2 regions of the Leeuwenhoekiella sp. NPDC079379 genome follow, and region 2 is predicted to be linked to the other one. Evidence: riboswitches for the same ligand, from Rfam matches in the RefSeq annotation. Region 2 holds a riboswitch; the other holds the start of a gene.

Region 1 (5,101 bases), on a different contig from region 2:
AAGAACAAATTTGCGAGGGTAAAAAAATATACAGTCTAAGTACCAGCAGTATTATTATGAGCTCACTAACTGCCGGTCTTGAGATAGGTTTTAGCTATATGATGCTCTGTAGTGTATTTTATTTTTTTTCAGATAGTTTAGCAGAAGAAAGTCTGTTTAAAATAATTGCTCTGGTATATCCATTAGGATTTATTCTGGTGGTTTTAGGTCAATCAATATTGTTTACAGAACAAACTTCGTTACTCACGTTGCCCGTACTCAATAGGCAACATAGCATAGTAAGTCTATTGCGTTTGTGGGGTTTGGTAATTTTTGGAAACTTACTAGGCGGTACTTTAATCGGATTGGTTTTAGTTTGGATAGGTCCCAAATTGGGGATTTTTGATGTTGAGACGGTAATTACTATTGGTAAACACGTGGCCGGTTTTGGTCTTCCTACCATTTTAGTAAGTGCAATTTTAGCAGGGTGGATGATGGGCTTACTATCCTGGTTAGTAACCTCTTCAAAAGATACGGTAAGCCGTATTATTATAATATTTTTAATCACAGCAACTATGGCATTTACCGGTTTGCATCATAGTATTATAGGTAATGTTGAAGTTTTTGCAGCCTATATTAGTGGTACCGAAATCACATTGGGGCAGTATATAAGCGTGCAGAGTACAGCACTTATAGGTAACGCAATAGGCGGCGCCTTTTTTGTGGCATTATTAAAATACCGCGCTTTTGTCAATAATGTAAGCTAAAATGTTAGGCAGGAAATTTGATACACTAATAGAAAAAATTATGAAAACAATTTACCTCATAGTACTTAGTCTTTTTTTAGTGAATTGCGGAAGCTCAAAAGATATTGATGCTACTACAAACGCAGATTTAAATGCGTGGCTTGAAGCAAAAGAATATCAGATTGAAGCGACCTATGCAATGCCTATGAATACTGCAGCTGTAAAAGCTGTTTTAAACAGTAATATATTAGGACCCGGTAACAATTCTGCTCAGGTAAGTTTAATAGGTAATCCCAATTTTGTAAAGATTGATGGCGATAGCATTCACGCAAGACTACCTTATTTTGGTGAACGCCGTATGGGTGGCGCTTATAATACCCGAGATGCGGGAATAACGGTAAACGGATTGATACGTGATTATGAAAAGGAAATTAAGAAAGGAATGTATGTAATCACATTTTCGGCACGTGATACTGAAGGAACCGAAAGCTATGATTTTATACTCAATCCAAGATCTAATCTGGTTGCAGATCTTTCTGTACAAAGTACACAACGCACAACAATACATTATCGCGGAACTGTAGATCAATTAAAACCTGAGGGATCTAAGAAGTAAGGTTAATAGAATATTAGGTCTAAAATATAATTTCCTTGAAAAAGTAATGTGAAGCAACTCTTGCTTGAAAAAGAAGCTTCAATAAATTCTATTTTACATAATGTAAATTATAGAACAAATATATTGATTAGTGAAATAGTGCTAAGAACTCATTTTTCTTAGTTTTTCCTTTTAGCTGTATTTAATAGATTGTTTTAAACTAACTGTTATTACGAATGCAATCGTGAAAGAATTCAATAATCTTAATACTATCTTTAAAGCATTAGAAAAATTAAAACAACCTTGATATCATTTTGAGTACAGTCGAGAAATCACAAATACGATTCATATTGATTACTAACTCATTATATAGAAAAAACTATAATTTTCAAAATTCGCGTATTCTGTACGAAGTCCAAGAAATTTTCAAATACGCGATTTTCAGAGCTTTGGATTTATACGTTCAAGATTCTAAATTTTGTAAGTTGGTAATTAATTTTCTTTCAGCTTTTCGGCAACAGCATCATAATATTGCCTGCTTACAACTTCTGTCCATTCGGTGGGAGTTTCACCACTGTAAAGCGCTAAGTAAGTCACATCGTTATTTTTTGAAGACGAGTGCCAATGTTCTGTATCCTTTAGACATTTAATAATATCACCAGTTTTCATTATATAAGGTTCTTTGCCCTTTTCCTGATAATACCCGATTCCCTCTACAACGATTAATACCTGTGTAGTACTGTGTTTATGCCAGTCTAACGTAGAATTTGCCTTAAATGTAGCTTTAACAAGATTATATGGTAAATTTTCATCTTCTTGCAAGATTCTAGATAACCAAGCTTCTCCCAGATAATGCGTATTGGGAGCTTTAATACCTTCATCTAAGTAGGAAGATACAGTATAGTCAGCATGTTGTGCAGATGCACCTAAAGAAACTATAGAAATAAGGAGAACTAGTATTTTTTTCATTTTAAAAATTTATTGTTTAAGCCTTTATAAATTAACCAATAAGTATGATGGTATTATATATCTAAGTAACTGTTTTTAGGAACTAGTCTAAAAATTATTTTAACTATTAATTACACGTTTAGCTAAAGCCTAATACTCCGTCTTATCCAATTTTTTTGTCCATTCCTGAAAAGGTTTAATGGCGACTTCGGGAGACAATTGCTCAAAAGGGATGCTGCGCTTCTCGTATGGTAAAGGGATTTCCTTATAAATAAACGCATCATCAAAGCCTATGTTAGCTGCGTCTTGTTGACTGCTTCCGTAATACACTTTTTCAGGTCTCGCCCAGTAGATTGCTCCCAGGCACATTGGGCAAGGTTCGCAGGAAGTATAAATCGTACAGCCATCGAGTTGAAACGAATTTAAATTTTTACACGCGTCACGTATGGCCGTAACTTCGGCGTGTGCGGTAGGATCATTTGTAGAAGTAACTTTATTATTTCCTTTTCCTATAATTTTTCCGTCTTTGACAATCACACAGCCAAAGGGTCCTCCTTCATTATTTTGCATTCCTTTTAAAGCCGCATTTACAGCTTCTAACATAAATTCTTCGTTGCTCATTATCTTTTCGTATTTGCTGTAAATATAGGAGTTTATGATGCTTTTAAGAATATTTAATTGCTGATGAAATCAAGTAGTACTCTAATATTTTCCGCAAAAAAAAACATATCTAAAAAAGATACCACTTCCCTCCCATCGGTTTAGGAATACAAATTCAGAATACGCACGTTATAAAAATATTAACTTTTAAAGTAGGATGAATAATAATTGCTAGAGTACTTTTGCGCCCTTAAATTAATTATCCAGAATCTCATAAGGGAGATAGCAACCTGCAATAACGAGCAAGGTGCTAAGATAGATAAGCCAATTACTTGGAAACCTTGTTAACGCATACGTCTATGTAATTACTGCTATTGCCTTTTTGAGTGTAAAATTATAAAATGGCAGAACTTAAGATTACCCCAAAATTCTCAGCACTCATTCCATTATTTGTCTTTGTAGGTACCTTTCTTGGCGTAGGTATTTATCAAAACGACTTTTATGCACTTCCTGCTCCTATCGCAGTTATAGTAGGGATTGTTGTGGCATTTATACTATTTAGACAATCTATTAACGCTAAAATTAGAACACTTTTAAAAGGCTGTGGTGATGATAAAATCTTGACAATGTGCTTAATTTATCTACTTGCAGGTGCTTTTGCCGCTATTACCAATGCAACCGGCAGTGTAGATGCAATTGTAAATATGGGTTTAGACTTCATTGCTATTGAATACATCTATATGGGTATTTTTATCATTGCAGGTTTCTTATCTGTCTCTACGGGAACTTCGGTAGGCGCTATTGTAGCCCTGGCTCCTATTGTTGTAGGTTTTGCTGCAAACAGCAGCGCAGACCTGGCGATACTTTGTGGTGCACTTTTAGGCGGTAGTATGTTTGGAGATAACTTATCGGTTATTTCAGATACGACTATTGCGGCGACCCAATCACTCGGAACCAAAATGAGTGATAAATTTAAACAGAATATAAAAATTGCCGTACCTGCAGCTTTAGGTACAATAGCTATCTTAGTTTTTCAAGGTACAGATCTTACAGCTAGTGCAGCAACAGCTGTTAGCTACAACTATGATGTGCTAAAAATCACACCGTATATTCTAGTAATTTTACTTTCTATTCTGGGACTTAATGTATTTGTAACGCTGTTTTTAGGAGTACTTGCAGCAGGTGTTTTAGGAATTAGCTACGGCGATTTCACGCTTTTAGAATCTACCAGAATTGCCTATGAGGGCTTTACGAATATGACCGAAATTTTCTTACTCTCTTTACTTACCGGTGGCCTTGCAGCTCTGGTAGCTCGTAATGGCGGAATTGAATTTATTCTGGTAAGCATTAAAAAGCTTATAAAAAATAGAAAAACTGCAGAACTTGGTATTGCTACATTGGTAAGCACCATCAATATGGCTATTGCAAACAATACGGTCTCTATCATTATCGCCGGTCCTATTGCAAAAACTATTAATGATGAGTACAAATTAGACAATAAAAAAACAGCTTCAATTTTAGATATTTTTGCCTGTATTGTTCAGGGATTATTGCCTTATGGCGCGCAGGTTCTTATGATTTTAAGCTTTTCTAACGGAAAGATTGATTATTTAGATTTAATGGGAAATACCTGGTATTTACTTCTATTGCTGGTGTACACAGTGCTCTTTATTACGTTGAACCCAATGCGCAAGCCAAATCTAAAGTAGTTTGATATGGAATCTACTATATGTATTTAATGCAAATCTATTTATAGATTCAAATTTATGAGTCGAAATGCAGAACACGTTTTCTCACAAATTTAAGTGCTACCGAAAAGCTTAGTAATACATTCTAAAATCTAATAGTTTACAGGCTGCGTAGTGTTTTTGATGTAATTGTTCTACCACTTCAAAAATATCATCATCTTCATTAAACAGATTAAAAAAGACTTTATCAAGGTTTGAACTGCTCAACCCGGCATCTGCATTGCCATAGCCAGAAACCGCTTTTGCATTTGTGATATCAAGAAAATATTGAGCTTCTTCTTCATCAAGGTCCAGTATTTTAGCACTTGAAAAATGAACGATTTTACCTCTTAGCTTTCCTTCAAAAAGTTCTGCTATTTCTTGAAAACTATAATAATAGTCGTTCAAGCAAATACTATTGGCTTCTCCGGTCATCACCAGATAGATGATCTCGTATTCCTTAAAATAATGGTCATCTAAAACCAGAGTATTTAGGCTCGCTTCAA
Region 2 (5,101 bases):
TGCTTTCGCGAAAGCGATAACCTCTTTTACACCACCATCTATTGCTTGTGCTTCAAAATGTGATTTCCAGTTTTCTGTTGCCCCGTTTTTATCTAACAATACCTTCTTAGAATTAGCTACAGCAAAAATATTAAGTGAAATACCCTTACGATCTTGAATTGTTGCCGCAGAAGCAAGAATTTGATTAATCAAAGTACCTCCTACTAGCCCCTGGCCAAAAATAGCAACATTTATTTTTTTAGCGATGCCAAAAATTTCACCGTGAACTACATTAATAGCCTTATTCAATTGAGGTTTGCGCACGACAACACTTACATTTTTACCGGTTACCGTATTATTAAAAAGTAATGGAACGATGCCATTTTTTATGAGTTCGCTATAGGGTTTATGAAAGGTGCTTAAATCCTGCCCTATTATCGAGATCACAGCAACCTCATCAATAACTTCAATGCGGTTTACATCCTGATTTTGAAAATCTGCCTCAAACTCAAAACGCAGTGCAGAGATTGCCTGCTGAGCTTGCTTTGTTTCTACAACTAATCCTATACCGCGTTCTGAAGAGCCTTGCGCAATAATACTCACGCTCACACCACTATTTCCCAAAGCTCTAAAAATACGGGCATCTACACCCACTTTACCTAAAAGACCACGGCCTTCTAGATTAATTAAAGCCATCTCACTCAATACCGAAAGGGACTTAATACCTTCCTGCTCTGTTTGTGCAGTGATTAAAGTACCGGTGTCTTCTGCATTAAACGTATTTAAAATACGTAAAGGAATATTCTTCTCAATCAACGGGATGATCGTCTTGGCGTGCAACACCGAAGTTCCAAAATTTGCGAGTTCGTTTGCTTCACTATACGTTAAACGCTCAATTTTCTGAGCATCAGGCACCATATCAGGATTTGCGGTAAAAATACCATCTACGTGGGTGTAGTTTTGCAACTCGCCTGCATCAAGGTAGTTTGCTAGTAAAGAAGCCGTGTAATTACTCCCGTTTCTACCTAAGGTGGTCGTTTGATTATCTTCATTACTGGCGATAAAACCGGTAACTACATTTACAGTATCGCCATTATACTTGGCAAAATGCTTTACCACCTGTTCTTTTGAACGGGTATCATTAGGCTGTGCATTGCCAAAAGTCCCATTGGTTTTTATAAGTTTACGGGTATCTGCAAAGTGCGCTTTAACACCTTGTTTTTGTAAAAGATGCGTTACTGTTTTTACTGAAATTAATTCTCCAAAGGACAAGACCTCATCTTTCACTTTTCGGCTGTAATCTCCCAGTAAAGCTACTCCTTCAAAAAGACGTTTTAATTCTGAAAATTCTTCAGTCAAATCAACATCAAAATTATGTTGTTGATAGGTTTTAAAAGCATCAAATCTATGTTGGATATCTAAGCCCGAAGCAGCTCCCTCAAGTAGCGCTTCTAACTCATCTGTTGCACCACCTCGTGCAGAAAGAACCACTGCTATGCGCTCGTGATTATTTACTTTAGATTGAATAATATCAAGAACAGTATCTAATCCTTTCCCATTTGCTAATGATTTTCCGCCAAATTTTAAAATTTTCAGCTTTGCGGTATCTGCTCTAAATACAGGATATAACAATTGCTCAAGCTGTTCAAATTCGATTAAAAAGGCATCGTGACCGTGTACCGAATTAATCTCGCCATAGGTTACATTGTTCTTATGTTGCGCCAGCTGCTTATACGTTTCTCTGTTTTCTGCAGGTGTAAAAAATAGATCAGAATCTACTCCTATGATGTGAATATTTGCCTCTACCTTACTTAAAATCTCATTAAAACCTTCGCGACCACGAGTTACATCTATAGTTTTTAGAAGCTGATTCATTAACCGGTATGCTGCTACCTGAAAGCGGTCTTTTAACTTGTGTCCGTGATGGTCTAACCAGCTTTCTACATTAAAGATTTTAAGATCTTCATTTGTGCTGCGCTGAAATTTATTCTTAAATGACTCTGGTGTTCTATAGCACAACATCGCGTGCATACGCGCATCGTGAACTGGCTGTGAAGAGTTTTTTAATATTTGTTCCTGAATCTGGCAGTTAGCAATAAGCCAATCTGTAGACTTCCAGTCTGATGCAACGGGGATTAGATGCTTAGTAATATCTGGCTGAAGTGCAATCATCTCCCAGGCAATACCGCCTCCCAGTGAGCCTCCTACAATAGCAAAAAGTTCCTTAATCTTCAGTAATTTAAGACCTTCTAAAAAGGAACGCGCCACATCCTGAGCCACAAAATCTTTATAGTTCTCGATCAAGAATCCGTCATAACCATTCCCCGGAATATTAAACGAAAGAATGCTATACGTATTTGTATCTATACACTTATTCTCTCCTATAATTTCATTCCACCAGCCGTCTTCACCACTCACGTGCGAGTTACCGGTAAGTGCATGGTTAACTAAAATTAACGGCGCTGTCCCCAGTTTTTGACCAAATGTCTCATAACTTAATGGCAGATCTAATTGATAACCTGACTGCGTTATGAAATTTAGTATTTCAAGTTTGTGTACCATTTAGGGTAAATTGTAGTATTAATCGCCTATCTCCAGACAGGCGATTTGTAATTTTATGTAGTAACTGCTTATTTAATTTGTGCGAATGCCGCTTTTAGATCAGCTTTTAAATCTTCAACATCTTCAAGACCTACAGAAAGACGTATTAAATCTTTAGTAACTCCCGTTGCTTCCTGAGCCGCATCTGGCAGTTGCTGATGCGTAGTACTTGCCGGGTGTATAATTAATGATTTAGTATCTCCTATATTTGCCAGCAGTGAAAAAATTTCCGTTTTATCTGCAACTGTTTTCGCTCCTTCAAAACCACTTTTTAAACCAAAAGTCACGATCCCACTTTGACCGTGAGGCAGGTATTTTTTTGCTAAAGTATTGTATTTACTACTCGCTAAACCAGGATAGTTAACCCAGGTTACCTCAGGTTGTGCTTCTAACCAGGTTGCTAATTCCAATGCATTTTCACTATGTTGTTTGATGCGGACTTTTAAAGTCTCTAATCCCTGAATAATTTGAAAGGCATTAAACGGACTCAAAGCAGCACCGTGATCTCGTAACCCTTCAATACGCGTTTTTGCAATAAAAGCTGCTGGTCCTAAAACATCGTGATATACTAACCCGTGATAACCTGCAGAAGGCTCTGTAAACTCGGGGAATTTTCCGCTAGACCAGTCAAAAGTACCTGCATCGATAATAACCCCACCTAAAGAAGTTCCGTTACCATTAATGTATTTAGTCAAAGAATGAATTACAATATTTGCCCCGTATGCAATAGGATTTAAAAGTGCAGGTGAAGCGACGGTATTATCTACTATTAAAGGTATTTTATGCTCTTTAGCAGTAGCAGAAATTCCTTCTAGATCTAAAACATCAAGCTTAGGATTTCCTAAAGATTCTACAAAAATAGCACGTGTGTTATCTTGTATAGCAGAATCAAAGTTTGAAACCTCATCAGGATTAACAAATGTGGTTGTTATACCAAATCTGGGGAGCGTAACACTCAATAAATTATAAGTTCCTCCATAGAGACTGCTCGAGGCTACAATATGATCTCCTTGCTTTAAGAGTGTGAGCAACGCTGTGTTAATCGCAGCAGTTCCAGAGGCTGTCACGACAGCTGCAATACCACCTTCTAATGCAGCAAGACGTTGCTCTAAAACATCATTTGTAGGATTATTTAAACGTGTATAAATAAAACCAGGTTGCGATAGATTAAATAATCCTGCGGCATGATCAGAATCATTAAAAACGTAACTGCTGGTCTGGTAAATAGGCACAGCTCGTGTACCACCATTTGTAGTAGTGTCATGACCGGCGTGTAAAGCTTGTGTTGAAAATTTTTGAGTACTCATTTTTCTCATTTTTAGTTAAAAAATTAAACCAAAAGTCAAATAGTGCCGCCCTGGCATCAATTACAAGAAAAATGTTATGAAGAAAAAACTATTTATGAACAAATAGTTTGTTAGGTTATCTATCATCAGTAATTAAACTGTTGTAGAATTTAGCACCTTCATCCCGTAGGAAGGGTTGCTAAGGCTTCATTGGGTCTATCCCTCCGCCTTTCTTGATAACATTTCAGTAAGTGTTTGAACTTTGTGAGTGTAAAGATTGCAAAACCTTTTACAGATATGCAAGTAAAGGACGTTTAATTTTACAAAATGAAAAGTTTTCATAAGATTTTGATTCCCGTTTTTTAATACCTTCTAAATTTATACATTTGCCACCCAAAAGAGGAAAGATTTGACTGATTGCAACCTCTTATACTGAATGATTTTTCGGTGTAAAAAATGCTAAAGGCAGTAACCACTACCATTAAGAAGCATTTGTCAAATCTTTTTTCAGCTTAAAGAATAATCCTCTGTGGAAACACCAGAGGTATAAATTGATAACTAATTTTAAATTTTGGTTAATTCTTAAATTTGAAACCCACTAGGGAAAAAATTGCTTGAATGGCTTACTTATTTACCTCAGAAAGCGTGTCTGAAGGACACCCGGATAAAATCGCTGATCAAATTAGCGATACATTATTAGACAATTTTCTAGCCTTTGACCCCGAGTCAAAAGTAGCTTGTGAAACACTTGTGACTACCGGCCAGGTTGTACTTGCCGGAGAAGTAAAAAGCGATACGTATATAGACGTTCAAAATATTGCAAGAGGCGTTATCAATGATATTGGCTACACTAAAGGTGCTTACCAGTTTAGCGGAGATAGTTGTGGCGTAATCTCTTTAATACACGAGCAATCTAAAGATATAAATCAAGGTGTAGACCGAGCTTCTAAAGAAGAGCAAGGCGCGGGAGATCAAGGGATGATGTTTGGGTATGCGACTAAAGAAACGGCTAATTATATGCCTCTCGCTTTAGACATCTCACACCGCATAATGATTGAGTTGGCAAAACTACGCCGCGAAGAAAAAGACATCACCTATTTACGACCAGATGCTAAAGCACAGGTGACTATTGAGTATTCTGATGACAACATACCTCAAAAAATCGTTGCTATTGTAGTTTCTACACAGCACGACGAATTTGATGAAGATGAAAAAATGCTTGCTAAGATTAAAAA

What was found. Region 2 has a riboswitch for S-adenosylmethionine ahead of ACIGAM_RS00855 (O-acetylhomoserine aminocarboxypropyltransferase/cysteine synthase family protein). Riboswitches for the same ligand answer to the same signal wherever they lie in the genome.
Region 1: another riboswitch for S-adenosylmethionine. It lies ahead of ACIGAM_RS12915 (Na+/H+ antiporter NhaC family protein); the one in region 2 lies ahead of ACIGAM_RS00855 (O-acetylhomoserine aminocarboxypropyltransferase/cysteine synthase family protein).

What each region holds. Positions count from the first base shown of each region.
Region 1 is NZ_JBITTU010000006.1:240,036-245,136, forward strand. It holds gene ACIGAM_RS12895 (formate/nitrite transporter family protein) at 1-746, shown strand, start outside; gene ACIGAM_RS12900 (DUF4251 domain-containing protein) at 787-1,341, shown strand; gene ACIGAM_RS12905 (cupin domain-containing protein) at 1,813-2,289, opposite strand; gene ACIGAM_RS12910 (nucleoside deaminase) at 2,419-2,889, opposite strand; SAM-I-IV-variant riboswitch at 3,123-3,221, shown strand; gene ACIGAM_RS12915 (Na+/H+ antiporter NhaC family protein) at 3,270-4,577, shown strand; gene ACIGAM_RS12920 (DUF6642 family protein) at 4,689-5,101, opposite strand, start outside.
Region 2 is NZ_JBITTU010000001.1:208,912-214,012, forward strand. It holds gene thrA (bifunctional aspartate kinase/homoserine dehydrogenase I) at 1-2,541, opposite strand, end outside; gene ACIGAM_RS00855 (O-acetylhomoserine aminocarboxypropyltransferase/cysteine synthase family protein) at 2,610-3,887, opposite strand; SAM riboswitch class I at 4,000-4,109, opposite strand; gene metK (methionine adenosyltransferase) at 4,485-5,101, shown strand, end outside.